DNA from 2 places in the Empedobacter sp. ULE_I140 genome. Region 2 is predicted to be linked to the other one. Evidence: riboswitches for the same ligand, from Rfam matches in the RefSeq annotation. Region 2 holds a riboswitch; the other holds the start of a gene.
The links. A riboswitch is a leader RNA that binds a small molecule or an ion and turns the genes downstream of it on or off. The one in region 2 is predicted to bind S-adenosylmethionine.
Positions count from the first base shown of each region.

Region 1: it holds a riboswitch for S-adenosylmethionine, as region 2 does, so the genes downstream of both, ACTS9J_RS08250 (homocysteine S-methyltransferase family protein) here and ACTS9J_RS11265 (hypothetical protein) in region 2, are expected to answer to the same signal.

Region 1 covers NZ_JBQMTX010000001.1:1,743,589-1,747,020, forward strand. Annotated here, with positions in the region: gene metH (methionine synthase) at 1-998, opposite strand, end outside; gene ACTS9J_RS08250 (homocysteine S-methyltransferase family protein) at 986-1,984, opposite strand; SAM riboswitch class I at 2,028-2,126, opposite strand; SAM riboswitch class I at 2,572-2,670, shown strand; gene ACTS9J_RS08255 (homoserine dehydrogenase) at 2,795-3,432, shown strand, end outside.
Region 2 covers NZ_JBQMTX010000001.1:2,363,455-2,366,886, reverse strand. Annotated here, with positions in the region: gene ACTS9J_RS11275 (DUF4269 domain-containing protein) at 1-303, opposite strand, end outside; gene ACTS9J_RS11270 (PaaI family thioesterase) at 303-725, opposite strand; gene ACTS9J_RS11265 (hypothetical protein) at 774-1,379, opposite strand; SAM-I-IV-variant riboswitch at 1,428-1,522, opposite strand; gene ACTS9J_RS11260 (alpha/beta fold hydrolase) at 2,571-3,365, shown strand; gene ACTS9J_RS11255 (hypothetical protein) at 3,418-3,432, opposite strand, start outside.

The sequences.
Region 1 (3,432 bases), 620 kb from region 2:
CCTTTTACTAAAGAAATTTCAATACGCTTTTCTAAAGGTAATTCGCGCCAAGCATCATCTTTCTTTTTCTCTTTTGTAACACCTTTTAGATGTTCGGCAAAATCAATCAAACGCTCTGTTGCATCGTCACGTCGATCCAATAAAACATCTTCAACGTGTTCTAATAAATCTTTTGGAATATCATCGTAAATCTCAATCATTTCTGGATTGACGATTCCCATGTCCATTCCGTGTTTAATGGCGTGATATAAAAACGCCGTGTGCATCGCTTCACGAACCGCATTGTTTCCACGGAAGGAAAATGAAACATTCGAAACTCCACCCGAAACTAACGCATGCGGAAGATTTTCTTTGATCCATTTTGTTGCATCAAAAAAATCGATGGCATTACGGCGATGTTCTTCCATTCCTGTTGCAACTGGGAAAATATTCACATCAAAAATGATATCTCTTGGATTGAAATTTACTTGATTTACCAAAATATCATACGAACGTTTTACAATTTCGATTCGACGTTCATAATTATCCGCTTGACCTTTCTCATCAAACGCCATAACCACTGTTGCAGCACCGTAACGTTTAATTTTCTTCGCATGTTCGATAAATAATTCTTCTCCCTCTTTTAAAGAAATTGAGTTGACAATCGCTTTACCTTGAACATTTTTTAGACCAGCTTCAATAATTTCCCATTTCGAAGAATCAATCATAATTGGAACTTTCGAAATATCAGGCTCAGAAGCAATCAAACGTAAATATTTCACCATAGAAGCTACACCATCAAGCATACCTTCATCCATATTGATGTCGATAATTTGCGCGCCACCATCTACTTGATCACGTGCAACTTGAAGTGCTTCTTCAAATTTTTCTTCTTTGATTAATCGCAAGAATTTTTTAGAACCAGTAACATTTGTACGTTCACCAACGTTGACAAAGTTTGAATTTTCACGAACAATTAAAGGTTCTAATCCAGAAAGTTGAATTTTTACGCCTGACATTCTACATTAATTTTTCGAGGTTCGTATTCTTTTGCTAAATCAGCCATCAATTTGATGTGATCTGGTGTAGTTCCACAACATCCACCTAAAATATTTACCAATTTTTTATGCAAGAAGGGTTTGATAAAATCTCGCATCATTTCAGGAGTTTCATCGTATCCACCGAAAGCGTTTGGTAAACCAGCATTTGGGTATGCGCTGACATAAAATGGTGCTTTTTCGGCTAAAACTTCTAAATATTGAATCAAATCTTTTGCACCTAAAGCACAATTTAACCCAACTGAAATTAAATCAATATGTTCTAATGAAATCAAGAAAGCTTCTGTTGTTTGTCCAGAAAGTGTACGTCCAGATTTATCTGTTATTGTACCAGAAGCCATTAAAGGAACGTTGATTCCTGTTTTTTCTATTGCATCTTGAATTCCATAAAATGCTGCTTTTGCATTTAAAGTATCAAAAATAGTTTCAACAAGTAAAATATCGGCACCAGCTTCTAACATTGTTTTTGCTTGACGATAATAAACATTTGCCAATATATCAAAATCTACATCGCGATAACTTGGGTCATTTACTTGTGGCGAAATAGAGGCTGTCTTGTTTGTAGGGCCTAAAGAACCAACAACAAAACGAGGTTTATCTGGCGTAGAAAACTCTTCACACGCTTCTTTCGCTAAACGAACGGCTTCGTAATTTAATTCATCAACCAAATCAACCATGTCATAATCAACCATCGAAATAATATTGGCATTGAACGTATTTGTTTCGATTAAATCTGCACCAGCAGCCAAATATTCTCGGTGAATATCTTTTATGATTTGAGGTTGGGTTAAAACCAATAAATCGTTATTTCCTTTTAAAGAAGTATGAAAATCCTTGAATCGTTCTCCACGATAATCTTCTTCTTGTAAATTGTGCTTTTGGATCATCGTTCCCATTGCACCATCTAAAATAACAATACGCTCTTTTAGTATATCGTCTAATTTCATTCTAAATATTTTAAAAGCCTTATGGGAAGAAGTGTGAGGTAAGTCCTTATCTTTCTCTATTTGAGTAGGATTTAGCACCCAACTATACTTTGGGTTGCTAAGATTTCAACGGGCCTATTCCCTCCATCTTTCTTTATAAAGCTATGTGCAAAATTATTTAAAGTATTGAGAATAAAAAAATCAAGATTGAAAAAAACGAGTTCGAAACTTGGTTCATAGAAATAATTTTTGTTTGAAATAGTTCAAAATCTCTAATAGGTCATTTTTGAAATTTATTTTAGAAAATATTTCTTTAAAATTACTATTTTAAAGAAATAATATTTTAATTAGTTATTGAAAATTGTAGTTTTTAGAATATTTTTAATAAAAATAGGGTTTTATTAAAAATTATTAAGATTTGTTTTTTCTTTTAATTGTATTTTTTAGAAAATTATTTTTGTCTATAAATATTTATAGAATAAAATTCATTATTTGTGTATTTTTATCTATAATTACGGAAAATATTAAATTAAAGAAATGAAATTAATTTGGATATATAGAATTCTTTCGCCTAAATTTGTCCTCAGAAATAGTTCATTAAAATTTACATTTTATCAAGAAAAGTGGAGGGAAATGGCCCAAAGAAACTTTAGCAACCTGATTAATGAATCAAGGTGCTAAATCCATCCTTATAGGAAAGATGAATAAAAACTACTGTAAACCAATCTTCAATAATATTCTTTATTCAAAATGGTTCAATTGTTTTTATGCGATTGAACCATTTTTTTTCTTCACTTTTCTTTGGTAAATAATTAAAAACAAAACAAATAAATGAAAAAAATAAATATCGGATTGTTCGGATTTGGAGTTGTAGGAGAAGGAATTTACAAGGTATTGGAAGAAAAACCACAATTGAATGCTGCAATTAAAAAAATTGTAATTAAAGATAATTCTAAATCTAGAAATGCTCCGTCTGAATTATTTTCGACTAATGCGGATGATATTTTAAATGACGATGAAATAAATGTTGTTGTTGAGTTAATTTCGGATGCTGATGCGGCACATGATATCATTATAAAAGCGTTCAATAAAGGTAAACATGTGGTAAGTGCAAATAAAAAATTGATTGCAGATCATCACAAAGAATTATTGGATTTGCAAGCACAAAACAATGTTTCTTTTCTTTATGAAGCCTCTGTTTGCGGGTCAGTTCCGATTATTAGAAATCTAGAAGAATATTTTGATAACGATTTATTGAATTATGTATCTGGAATTGTAAATGGGACAACAAATTACATTTTGACGAAAATGGCGAATGAAAATGAGTCGTATCAAGATGCCTTAAAAGCAGCGCAAGAAAGTGGTTTTGCAGAAGCTGATCCAACGGCTGATGTAGAAGGTTTTGATGCGTCGAGTAAATTAGCAATTATTACGTTGCATGCTTTCGGTAAAAAGATTGATGTTGATCA
Region 2 (3,432 bases):
ATCAATTCTAAAATTACACGTCAAACAAGTTTCGTTATTGTTTGTTAATTGATCGATTTTGAATTCAATATGATGAGAAAAATTCTTTGATAAATGATTTGCGGCCTTTTCAAAATTAGACGTTTCACCAATAATATCAATGTCACTATTTTCAATATTGATTTCAATCGGAATTGTACCTACGACAATAGGTTTGTATGTGTCAAGTTTTTCTAAAATTTGATGATTGCGCAACAAATGAAACACATTGTGTTGTATTTCATTTCCGTGTTCTAAATAATCAATGGTAAGAAAATCTTGCATCATTTTATTCTCATCATAGTCACCAAAGAAGTAGCAGCGTGGGTTTCTTTGTTAGTAGTTTCATCAACCACAAAAATCTCTGTGCGTATGGTGCTTATCTTTTTTCCGCCTTTTATCACATAGGCTTTTGATAGTAAATAATCACCCAAAGCAGGTCGCAAATAATTCACCTTTAACTCAACTGTTACCACGTAGCAATCGTCGTCATAGTGAGAAACAGCAGCATAACCAGATGAAACATCAACCAAAGAAGCAATCATAGCACCATTAAACATTCCGTGCTTACGTGTCATCATTTCTTGTTTTGGAATCTTAATCGAAACATAGTCCGTTTCGCATTCGATAAGTGATGCGTTATAAAATTTTAAGGTTTCCGAACGATTAAAACTTGCTTCTACTAATTCTCTTTTTTCTGGCGTCATATAAAATTGCTTTCAACAAATATAGAGATTTGTCGAAAGCAATTTCAGTTATGCAGTTACGTTATTCAAGTTTTCTTCTCTGATAATTGTATTATGATGCGACAAAATTACTTTATCCAAACCGCGGTAATAATTCCCTTTGTCGACGGTAATCAATAAATTATTTTTCGGAATTTTATTGATAATCTTATCGTTCGGGAAATGTTGTTTCGAGTTTTTGAAGGTAATAAATACATCATCTTCAGTTAGATTTTTGACATCATCTTCCGAAATAATATCAATCAATTCATAAGGTAAATAAAGTTGATCGAAGATATAATGAAACGTTTTAAGGCGTTTTCCGTTCAATTCTTTGCTATGTTGCAAAAAATTTCTCAATCTATGTACAACAGCGTAGAAATTCCCTACCAAAGGCGGTTTGGGAATATTACGCTCGAACAAGCAACCATCAATCAAACTAAGCGGAAGTTTAATATTCAATTCATCTGTTTTTACATTGTATAGATGACGATAATCCAAACCTCTTCTCTTGAATTCTTCGACAATATGATCTTTTAGCGCAGGAACTATAATAGGTAATTGTTGGTTGATAAAATCGACCAATTTTTCATCTGATATAGGAGCTAAATTAAGCTCAGAAATGTTTTGTGACATACAATAAATAGTTAAAATAAAACAATTATTGTATTTCGATAATAGGGGATTTTTCGTTGTTTTTGGATGAACTCCCGTATTGTTTTACCACCGTGGAGACTCCTCTCGGTTGGTATCGTTTTCTACGATTCGAAATACGATGTAAAACTACATAAAAAATTGAATATGTAGTAATGTATTCTGATAATTTTATTTTAAAACAATTATTTAGAATAATATTCTAAATAGGATTTTGTTTCGAGAATAAAGTTTTAAATAATTACTTGATTTGTTTTTTAATATTCTACCACATAGATACATCGTAATATTAGTTCACTTATTCTTTTTTCAATTTATCTCTATTCATCAATATTGTTAAATCTATGTCTCTATGTGGTTGTAATTTTTATGTTCTGAATTAGATAGGACCCTGAAACGAGTTTAGGGTGACAAGACTTTTATACTTCTGTATAAAAAAGAATATAACGAACCCGTTATGTATTCTGATAATTTTATCAATAAAACCCGTCAATTCGAGTGAAATTCTTTTAGAATTTTGTATCGAGAATAAAGTTTTAGAAGATAAAATTCTATTCTCGATACAATTTTTATTCATTACATTTCTAAAAATCACTCGAATTGACGAATTTTTATTCAAATTATATAATAGGCTATAACTAATAAAATAAAGATTGTCAAGTTGAATTTATTTCAACTTCTCATCAAAAAAACTCCTCTATAATCTCCTCAAGTAGGTATTTTTTACCTATTGTCATTCTGAATGAATCGTTAACGGAAATGAAGAATCTAAACGAATAAGTTTAAAAAACAATATAAACTAATAAATACATGGATTGTCAAGCTGAATTCATTTCAGCTTCTCATTAAGAAAACATCACCATAATCTCCTCAAGAAGATATTTCGAATTCGTTATTAAAAATAGAGATTTAGAAAATTTTACAAATAATTAAGAGAAATTTAATTGTTTGCCGAAAATTATTTTATACATTTGACTAACAAAGTAATTAAAAAATGAAGTTTACGTGCTTATATATGTCGATTCGCAAACAGGTTTGGAATATCCAGACGTGGGAAAGTCATGTATACTAAAAAGAGATTTTATTTTTTAATATATTTTATGTTCCCTGTCGAGTTTCGATGGGGATTTTTTTTGAACAAAAACAACAATTACCAATATAAAATTAAAAACAATGCAAAGTTTACAACAAGTAACGATCCCAGTTTGGCCCTTAGAGGACAACACAATCTTAAACAATGTTTCGGTAACATTTCAACTTTTTGGACTTCCATTAGGAACAGCTCCAGTCATTTTGATTAACCATTCCTTACATGGAGATTCAGATTGTACCTATCATTGGGATGGAGTCATGGGGAAAAACAAAGCAATTGATCTTAATGAGTATACGGTAATCTGTATAGATATTCCTGGAAATGGCGTTTCCGAAACCATAAAGTACGACTATATTCCACGCGATCACATTACAGCACGCGATGTAGCGGTATTGTTTTGGTTGACGTTATTTGAATTGGAAGTAGACGAGATTTTTGCCATTATTGGTGCAGATTTAGGTGGAGGATTAGCGTGGGAAATGGCATGTTTGTATCCAAATAAGGTGCTGAATATTATTCCGATAGCAGCAAGTCCTAAGACTACAGATTGGTTGGTAAAAGAGCCAACAGCTAAAAGCGAATACCTGAAATCTATTTTTTATTCGATAGATATATCACGCAATAGAGGCGATATATTGCAAGTTTCGCAATACATCAAATCAAAAATACATGTGATTTATGTGAAGAATGGAAACTTGTTCAACAAAGCAGAATTGAAACGTTATTACGCCAAACTGCAAGAGTTTAACAAACATGTACAGTTCCACGAAATAGAACAAATAGAAGACAACGAATTACTAAAAGCAAACATCGATAAGGTTGAAAAAATAGTAGACGGTATCCTCGAAAAAGAGTTTATCAATAATGTCGCATAAAAACTAAAGCTCCTGATAAGGAGCTTTTTTTTAGTGAATTTTATATAATATATTAAGAAATAGTCTT